DNA from 3 places in the Corynebacterium jeikeium genome. Region 2 is predicted to be linked to each of the others. Evidence: predicted binding sites of a transcription regulator. Region 2 holds the regulator's gene; each other region holds the start of a gene.

Evidence for each region. Region 2 encodes LexA, which represses DNA repair genes until DNA is damaged. Its sites were predicted from a motif close to CGAACANNTGTTCG; they were not measured.
Region 1: CJEIK_RS09355 (error-prone DNA polymerase) is a predicted target of LexA. The motif match lies at 1,574-1,587, and genes of this name have one in related genera.
Region 3: CJEIK_RS03925 (SAV_6107 family HEPN domain-containing protein) is a predicted target of LexA. The motif match lies at 1,530-1,543, and genes of this name have one in related genera.

Annotation. Positions count from the first base shown of each region.
Region 1 is NZ_CP063195.1:2,083,507-2,086,780, reverse strand. Features, by position in the region: gene CJEIK_RS09365 (methionine ABC transporter ATP-binding protein) at 1-515, opposite strand, end outside; gene CJEIK_RS09360 (MetQ/NlpA family ABC transporter substrate-binding protein) at 560-1,420, opposite strand; gene CJEIK_RS09355 (error-prone DNA polymerase) at 1,698-3,274, shown strand, end outside.
Region 2 is NZ_CP063195.1:1,297,826-1,301,099, forward strand. Features, by position in the region: gene nrdR (transcriptional regulator NrdR) at 1-425, opposite strand, end outside; gene lexA (transcriptional repressor LexA) at 1,153-1,956, shown strand; gene CJEIK_RS05755 (IS110 family RNA-guided transposase) at 2,290-3,274, shown strand, end outside.
Region 3 is NZ_CP063195.1:894,031-897,304, forward strand. Features, by position in the region: gene metF (methylenetetrahydrofolate reductase [NAD(P)H]) at 1-785, shown strand, start outside; gene CJEIK_RS03920 (GNAT family N-acetyltransferase) at 824-1,468, opposite strand; gene CJEIK_RS03925 (SAV_6107 family HEPN domain-containing protein) at 1,639-2,064, shown strand; gene CJEIK_RS03930 (DUF3040 domain-containing protein) at 2,205-2,615, shown strand; gene mraZ (division/cell wall cluster transcriptional repressor MraZ) at 3,169-3,274, shown strand, end outside.

The DNA.
Region 1 (3,274 bases), 790 kb from region 2:
CCACCGGACAGCTGCTCCGGGTAGGCCTTGCCCTTGTCGGACAGGCCGACGAACTCCAGCAGCTCCTTGACGCGCTCTTCCCGCTGCTGCTTGGGCATGCCCTGCAGGCGCAGTGGGTAGGCGACGTTGCCTGCCACATTGCGGGAGGAGAACAGGTTGAACTGCTGGAAGATCATGCCGATGTCGCTGCGCAGCTTGCGCATCTGCGATTCCGGCAGGGGAACGATGTCCTGGCCGTCCAGCAGGATCTGCCCGCTGGTGGGGCGGTCCAGGCCGTTGATCTGCCGGACTAGGGTGGACTTGCCGGCGCCGGAGTAGCCGATGATGCCAACGATGGAGCCCGCCGCGATCTGCGTGTTGATGTCCTGCAGGGCGTGAATTTCCTTCTTGCCCTGCTTGAAGACCTTCGTCACGTCGCGGAAGACGATCTCCGTGCCGGTACTGCCGCTACTGCCGGCAGCGCCGGTACTGCCGGCGCTGGGCTGGTCGACGCTTGGTTGTGCGTCTGTCGCCATAGGGAACCTCTTTTGAGAGTTGGGGTTAGTAGTGCCGATTGGGCCTACTTCTTGATCTGGTCCTCGGTGTCCTTCAGAACCTTATCCAGTTCCTCCGGGCCCATCTGAACCTGGACGGAGGTGCCCTTGGACTGCTCGTTCAGTGCATCCTGAACGTCCTTGGAGTGCCAGACCTCAACGAGCTTCTTCAGATCCTCGTCGTCCTTCTTCTCCTCGGTGGTGACGAAGGCGTTGATGAACGGCTTGGCGGCCTCTGCCTTCGGGTCATCCTCGACGATGGCGGACTTCGGGTCGATGTTGCCGCGCTCCAGGAAGGAGTTGTTGATGACGGCCGGGGTGCCGTCCTTGTAGGCGGTCACGGTCTGGGCGGCGTCCACCGGGGTGACCTTGACCTTGGACTTGCCCTCGTCGATGTCAGCCGGGGTGGGGGACAGGATCTTGTCGTCCTTCAGCTTCACCAGGCCGGCGGATGCCAGCACGTGCAGGGCGCGGCCCTGGTTGGTCGGGTCGTTCGGGATGGCAACCTCGCCGGCTTCCTCGATGTCCTTGACCTCGCTGTGGTCCTGGTAGTACACGCCCAGCGGGATGATCTCGGTAGCGCCGATCGGCACCAGGTTGGAGTCGTTGTTGACGTTGTAGTCAGCCAGGAACATCAGGTGCTGGAAGTTGTTGACGTCGATCTCGCCGTCGGCCAGCGCGCGGTTCGGCAGGCTGTAGTCGCCGAACGGAACCAGTTCAACGTTCAGGCCTTCTTCCTTGGCCTTTTCCTCAAACACCTGCCACTGCTTCTGGCCCTGGTCGGTGGTGCCGACCTTGATCGTGTCGTCGTCACCGCCGCAGGCGGTCAAGCTGAAGGCCATAACTGCTGCAGCTACACCGGCTGCTACTTTACGGCGAAGGGACATGGGATCCTCCTGGATAGTCATGGGGCCCGGTGCTCTTGCGAATGTCCGGGCTGAACTGTGCGATCAAAGTAGCACTCTAAACCAGAATGAACAACTTAGTCTAGTCTTAGTTTCCACTAGTTTTAAGAGAGTTTGCTCCCGTTGGTGGTTAATAGAATATGTGTTCTATAATCGCGCTGTGTCTGTTGAACCCCGCGATCCCGCTGGCGAGCCGAACCCTGCGCCTCGTCGCACGCTACGCAAGCCGCGATCCAGGAGCTTTTCCCAGGGGCGGCCGCTGAGCTGGGCGCAACTTGAAAGCGTGCTATCCGGCAGGGGACCGGGGCTGCGGAATCTCCGCGCGGTCGGAGTGGGGGAAGGCCAGCAGCGCACAACGTCTCTCGACCCTGCGGAGGCGGGCGGCACTGGGGCCGAGGGGGCGTCACAAAAAGAGGCAACAACCCCCTTCGCGGAACTTCACGCCTGCAGCGCCTACAACTTCCTGCGTGGCGCGAGCCAGCCCGAGCAGATGGTTGAGGCGGCCCGTGAACTGGGGCTAAGCGCGCTTGCGTGCGTGGATCGCGACGGCTTCTATGGGGCGGCACGCTTTGCTACGGCGGTGGCGGAGAGTAACGCGGACCTCGCCACGGTATTCGGCGCGGAGCTGAGCCTCGACATGCCGCTCACGGTGCTGTGCAAGGGGCGCGAAGGCTACACGCGGCTCAGCCGGGTTATTTCGGACGCCCGCATGGCCGACCCGGACAAAGACTCCGTCCGGTACCCCAGCCTGCCCCAGCTGGCAGAGGCAGCCGGCGGCCACTGGCTAGTATTGCTGGATTGGCGCTGGGCGGATGCGCAGCTCGTGGATCTCTTCGGCGCGGACAACGTCGTAGTGGAGCTGCAGCACACGATGAACCCCGCCGATGCCGACCGCAATGAGCGCCTCCACGCCCTGGCAGTGCGCCACGGCCTACGCGAAATCGTCAGCAGCGCCCCGACGTGCGCCACCCCTAAGTACTCCCGGCTGGCCGGGGCGAAGGCCGCACTGCGCGAGCGGAAAGACATGGCAGCCGCGGAGCCGACCACCCACCCGGTCGGCGGCTCGTGGCTGCGCTCGGGCGAGGAGATGCTGCAGCTTGCGGGCGATTGCGAGTGGCTGGCGCGTGCCGTGGAGACCTCCGTGCAGGTTGCCGAGGAATGCGCCTTCACGCTGGACCTTGTCGCGCCGAACCTGCCGCACTTCCCCGTGCCGGAGGGGTACACGGAAATGACCTGGTTGCGCGCCATTACCGAACGCGGCGGGGCGCAGCGCTACGGCCAGCGCGGTTCCTCCGCCGCCGCCAACCAAGCCTGGGCCACCATCGACCGCGAGCTGGAAACCATCGAGCAGCTGGGGTTTCCCGGCTACTTCCTGATCGTCCACGACATTGTCTCCTTCTGCCACGAGAACAACATCTTTTGCCAGGGGCGAGGATCCGCGGCGAACTCCGCGGTGTGCTTTGCGCTGGGGATCACGACGGTGGACGCTGTGGCCTCCGGCCTGCTCTTCGAGCGCTTTCTCTCCCCGGAGCGCGACGGGCCGCCCGACATCGACCTCGACATTGAATCCGGGCGGCGCGAGGAGGCTATCCAGTATGTGTACTCCCGCTATGGCCGCGAGAACGCCGCGCAGGTGGCGAACGTGATCACCTACCGCCGCCGCGGCGCCACCCGCGATGCCGGGCGTGCCCTCGGCTACGCGCCGGGCCAGATCGATGCCTGGACCCGTAACCCGGAACAGACCCCCGACGCAGTGCAGCGTTTAGCCGAGCAGATGCTGGACCACCCCCGCCACCTAGGCATTCACTCCGGCGGCATGGTGATCTGCGACCGCCC
Region 2 (3,274 bases):
TCGATCTCCTGCTCGAAGTCTTCAGCGCAATTAAAAGATTTATACACCGAGGCGAAGCGCAGATAGGCAACCTCGTCTAGAGTTCGCAGCGGATCGAGAATCGCCAAGCCGATCTGGTTCGCTGGCACTTGCGAACCATGCGCCACGCGCACAGCCTGTTCCACCTCATGAGCAAGGCGCTTCAGCGCGTCGTCCGAGACATCGCGACCCTGGCAAGCACGCCGAACACCCTTGATAACCTTCTCCCTACTGAATTCCTCAGTCACCCCGTTGCGCTTAACCACCAGCAGGACGGACCTTTCGATGGTGGTGAAACGGGTCTGGCACTCGCTGCATTCACGACGACGGCGAATAGATACGCCCATTTCGATAGAACGCGAGTCGACTACGCGGGAAGATTCAGAATTGCAAGAGGGACACAACACGCCCTCTACCTTAGTCTGAGTCCAAACCAGGACAGAAGATTTCTAAAGCTACAGTCCCCGCTCCCCGTCTTAAGGATCGCCCTAAGGAATCAACACGGGAGCAAGCCCTAACAGCACTGACATTGCACCCAAGGAAAACACAGTCGCTCCAGGAGAGTGAACTACGCGATCCACACGAGCGCGCAGAGTCGCGGTACGTGCCGATCCTACTTCGAACACCCTTTCGTTAGAACCGGAAATACGGGCAGCCTTTTCCAAAGATATCGAACGCCTTACCGGCGCCGTTGCATAACTAAAAGTGTTCGAATTAGACCTGTTAGCAACCACATCCCAGTCAGGCTTGCGAACCCTAGGTTGGCGTAGTGGAGCAACACGTTCGTGGCGCGACACACGGACGCGGGTATCGGACTGACGGGACGTTACCTGACGCACAATCGAGGTGGTCATGATGATTACTCCTTAAAACATCAGCGCTACTCTTAAAGTCTCACTGGCAGCTTCCTTCACTGTGGTTCCCAGTGAAACATCCGCCCCAGACAGGCTATTGCTAAACATTAGAACACTAGATCACGTGTTCTAATTTCCGATGCAGTAAGTAATTTAGCACGCTTGTTCGAACATGTCGAGCGAAATTCGAACATTTTCGAACACATATACTAGTAATCGTTTAGTTTTCGGGTAGAGTCAATGGCGATAGCTGAACCGAATACCGAACGAGGTACACCCCGTGAGCATCGACAAATCGAGTGACAACCCCACCCCGCGCCCGAAGCTCGGCCGCCCGCCGAAGTCGGAGGCCGATAAGCGCGCAGAGAAAGAGGCGCAGAAAGACGGCAAGAAGCCGGCATTGAGCACCCGTCAGCGCCGAATCCTCGAAGTCATTAGGGATTCGACCATCATCCGCGGCTACCCGCCGAGCATTCGCGAGATTGCAGACGCAGTTGGGCTGCACTCCACCTCTTCCGTTTCTTATCACCTGACCCAGCTTGAGAAGCGGGGTTATCTCCGCCGCGATGGCAAACGTCCGCGAGCCGTAGACGTCCGAGCATTCGACGGTGGCCAGCTCACGAACGAAAGCACCAAAAAGAACGCAGGCTCGCCCCAGCCAACTTCCGCGGCTATCCCGGAACCGACCACCGAAGGCGAGACCATGCCAGAGGCGACCTACGTTCCGGTTGTAGGCCAGATTGCGGCAGGCGCCCCAATTCTCGCTGAGCAGAATGTTGAGGCTCACTTTCCCCTCCCGCAAGAACTCGTGGGCAATGGCGAGCTTTTTCTGCTTCAGGTTGTCGGCGAATCCATGCACGACGCCGGCATTTTCAACGGTGACTGGGTAGTCGTGCGTTCGCAGTCCGTCGCCGAATTTGGAGACTTCGTTGCGGCCATGATCGATGGCGAGGCGACAGTCAAGGAATTCCAAAAGGATGCCGACGGCCTATGGCTTATTCCCCACAATCCGCTGTTCGAGCCCATCCCCGCTGAGGAGGCAACAATTCTGGGCAAGGTTGCCGCGGTCCTGCGCAAGATCTAAGTCCCATTACGTTGTTGGCAGTTCCGCTTGAAGGAACTCAGGATTCGTACTCCTAGCCCCATGCTGGGGCAGGTTATGTTTGTCTGCGTTCCTTCTGCCTTGGGGCAGTGGAACTAGTCGCTGGCTTCGGTATGGCTTGTTTTCGTCCCTGTCTGAAAATGATCCGGGGGGTGATGCCGCCGAAGGCAGTGGCATACTCCAGACTGCTAATAGGAACCTGACCCGCACAGAATGTGCGAGGTCTCAAAGTAATGTGGATGCCAGCGTGAAGTATGTCCGACCACCAGCGATGAAATAAGTCCCATACTCATTCAATTCGCTAGGAGGTCTGGCATGACCTACGACTATGTCATCGGCATGGACGTCGGTAAATACTTTCACCACGCTTGCGTCTTAGATATCGACGGCACCCAGGTGCTATCTAAGCGCATCAACCAAAACGAAAAATCCCTGCGCGCACTGTTTTCAGCGTTCAGCGCACACGACCACAAGGTCCTTGTCGTCGTGGACCAGCCCAATAACATTGGTCGACTAACTGTCGCGGTTGCTCAAGAACTCGGGATCGACGTGCGCTACCTTCCCGGTTTGGCTATGCGTCAACTCTCGCGCATCCACGCTGGCAATGCCAAAACTGATATCCGGGACGCCTATATCATCGCCCACGCTGCAAAGAACCTTCCGGAATCCCTCCGCAGCGTCGACCGCGTCGAAGAAGCCTTCCTCCAGTTGAAGGTCCTCAACGGTATCGACGAAGATTTAGCGCGCTCCTACACCAGGCTCATCAATCAGATTCGAAGTGCACTAGTAGGCTGCTACCCGCAATTCGAACAGGCCCTTCGCGGTCAGATAATTCACCGCAAGTGGGTTCTGCACCTACTTGCACGCTACGGCGGACCGACCAAGATAAAACGCCTCGGAAAGGCCAAGGCAACTGCCTTCGCTCGACGCTATAAGGCACGCAATCCTGAACCTGTCCTCGATGCCATTTTCGCTGCCATCTCTGAGCAAACAGTTGCCATTGCTGGTGCACACTATGCCGAAATGGGCGTAGCAATGTCGGCGAAGGACGCGCTTTTAAAGCTCGAGCACCGCACACAAATCGAGCAGGAAGTCATCGAGCTCATCAACGACATCCCCCACACTCAAATCCTGCTATCCATGCCAGGAATCGGACCAAAGACGGCAGCACAAATTCTCATGACCGCGGGCGACATGACCGACTTCCCGACAGCTGGGCACCTAGCCTCTTACGCTGGCTTATCACCTCGGACAAACCAGTCCGGGACCTCGATCATGTCGAACTCACTGAACCGAGCCG
Region 3 (3,274 bases), 400 kb from region 2:
GCGGTAGCACCCGCGAACGTACCCTGCGCGTTGCAGAGCGCCTGGGCACCAAGCCGCTAACAACCCTGGTGCACATGACGTTGGTGCAGCACACCCAGGAAGAGCTGCAGGATATGCTGCGCACCTATGCCTCGCTGGGGCTCACCAACCTACTGGCACTACGCGGCGACCCGCCGGGGGATCCGAACGCCGAATGGGTACCCACCCCGGGTGGTTTGAGCTACGCCAGCGAGCTGATCGAATTGATCCGCGAAATGCCCGAGTGTGCCGACTTTGATATCGGCATCGCCAGCTTCCCCGAAGGCCACTACCGCACGGGTTCTTTGGAGCAAGACACGGAATACACCCTGGCCAAGCTCCGCGCCGGGGCGCAGTACTCGATCACGCAAATGTTCTTTGACGTGGACCACTACCTGCGGCTGCGCGATCGCCTGGCGAAGGCGGATCCGGAGCATGGCCAGAAGCCGATCATCCCGGGGCTGATGCCGATTACCTCGCTGCGGAGCGTGCGCCGCCAGATGGAGCTGGCGGGCGCCGCGCTGCCCCCGAAGTTGGAAAAACGTCTGCTGGATGCCGCAGCTGGAGACGAGGTAGCCAACCGCGATGCAATCCGCGAGGTTGGCATTGAGGTGACGACCGAGATGGCCGAGCGTCTCATCGCTGAAGGTGTTCCGGACCTGCACTTTATGACTATGAACAATGTGCGCGCCACCCAGGAGGTCCTGCATAACCTGGGCATGGCTCCGGCCTGGGGGCCGGGGCTGGGCCACGACATGGTGCGCTAGGGCCACGACATGGTGCGCTAGGGTGCGAAATGGGAGTGTTAGGAGCGCGTGCGCTGGAGGATTCCGAAAGGCCTGGGATCTGCCGGGAACTTAAAATTCCGCAGAACATCGGTGAACCCAGCCTTGCGATAAAGCTGCCAGGCAGCGTTGGCTTCGCCTTCCACCTCGGGTGTTGAAAGCATCACTGTGTTCTGTGGGGTGCGCTCTAGCAGGTCGTTGAGGATGGAGGTGCCGACGCCCTCACCCTGCGCCGCTGGGAGTACATGTATTTCGGATAATTCGGCGTAGGCATGCAAAATCCGAGTGGCTTCCGTCCGGGAGTTTCCGTTGAGTACTAGGCCACGGGCGACTTGGCGATACCACCAGGTGTTGGGGGAGCCGCGGAAAGTAAAGCCGATGCCTACGCAACGCTGCCGAGGGCTACTTGGGTCCGGTTGTTCCTCCGCGCGATGGAGAAGTGCCATGCTGCAGGTGAAGTCCGGCTGGGACCCGTTGTAGATCCACAGCGACTTGCGCTGGGCGTGCGTCTCCTTTGGGTAGTCCATGGCTGCCAGGTGAATATCGATGAGCTCGTCGAGTCGGGATATGAAGTGGCGGTTGGTGGCGGAGACCACGGACACGCGTAAGGGGGAACCTGTGGCGGGAATTGTGTGGGGGGCGTCTTGAGGCATGTCCTGAGGCATGGGTTCAATAGTGCCCTGCCGTTGTTTTGGATGAAAGAAAATGGCGCGAAAAGTATGGAATGGAACATGTGTTCTATTTTATGTTTGACGTGACGGGGTTGTCTGAGCAGTTTCCTACTGTATGGGGCATCGATTAAGGCGGTAAGCCTGGAAGAAAAGAAGGGGACGAGATGATGTCGGCGCAACCGAAGCAGCTGGGGCCACGAGCTCGCTACAGTCGCAGCCGCGGGGCGAGGGGTTTTCTGGATGAGGCAGAGCGCCAGCTGGAACTGTCACGCGCGGAATTGCGCGAGCCGGAAGCGATCGTCTACGCCTACCGGGCCGCCCTAAGGGCAGCGGGTGCGTTGATCGAATGGGAAATGGCTACGCGTAAACGTCGACCTTCCGGCAGTGCGTGGGCGAAGCTACGGGTATTACGACCGGACTTGGAAAACTGGGTAGAAACCTTTGAGGTTCACGCGCGAGTTGCCAGTCGGGCGGGGTTGGGGCTCAACCGGGGTCTGCCTGAAAATGCGCGGGGCGCGGTCTACCGTGATGCTTGCGACTTGGTGGACCTGGCCCGTGACGTGGTGGAGTACCTGCCGGAGGTGGCGTAGGCGGAGAAGAATCGTTGTCCTAAAAGTGCTGGTTGATGTAGGGTGGACGGGTGAGAAGTGGGCTGGACGCGCACGGGCTGGAAACTTTTTTCGCGCCCTAGGCGTTGTTGAAAGTAGCCGCAAAGATTTGGGAGGTCGCGATGGCTCTATCGGAGCAAGAGCAGAGGATGCTCGCGGAGATCGAACGGGCGTTAATCGCCGAGGATCCGCGCTTGGCAAAGCAGGCTTCCAACAATGGTGCGCAGACGATCAGCTTCAATATTCGATCGATTGCGCTCATCGTCCTTGGTTTGACCGTGATGGTTGGTGGTATTGCTGCCGCGCAGCTGTCGCTATGGTTTGTGGGGCTGAGCGTACTCGGATTCCTAATTATGTTTGGCGGAGGTCTATTGGCATTCAGGTCCAACGATGACCCGGAGACAGCAGCCATTAAGCGCTCCAAGTCCCCCAAGCGCAGCAAGGCGAGTGCGACAAAAGGGGCAAATTCCGGCCGCTCGGGTGGAATCGGCGACAAGATGGAAGATAACTTCCGCCGCCGCTTCGAGCGTTAGGGCAAGCGCTTAGGCTGTAAAGAACAGCTAGAAACCACCGTCCTCCAATTGTGGAGGGCGGTGGTTTTGTTGTTGCCGGCCAAAAATGCCGCAGAAGGCGGAGGGGAATCTTTTTGCCCCACTTCACCCCACCTTGGTCCCCATTGGTCTTTGTGGGCGAGAGCGAAAAGGTGGTTTCAGGTATCCGTTGCGGAGTATTTGGATGTCTTACCTGGGGAAATGTCTCGGCTAGCTCAGGTAGGTGGGGTGGGAGAAGGTGGCGTCACGAAGGGAAAGAGTGATTGGTGGCGTGCGAAACGGTGAGAGCAAAAGGGGTAAAGTGCAGCTTTAGCGTTGTTGATGTGAAGAATATTGAGAAAAGGTGCGCGAAAGTACCTCGTGTTGTGGAGTTTGTGGGGGAGAGTGGGGTAAAGTGGGGCTCGTTGGAACAAAGCTGTGCCAACGACTCCAAACTTCATAGCGAAACCACTGGTCAGGGCTAGTAACAGTCCGCTACCTACGGCAAAAACGGCGATAGAAAGCAAGAGATCTTCCAACGGAAAGGGGCCGATGCATGTTTTTCGGCACCTTCACGCCGAAGCTTGACGACAAGGGTCGGTTGACCCTGCCTGCAAAGTTTCGGGAAGAGCTCGGTGAAGGCCTGATGGTCGTGAAGGGGC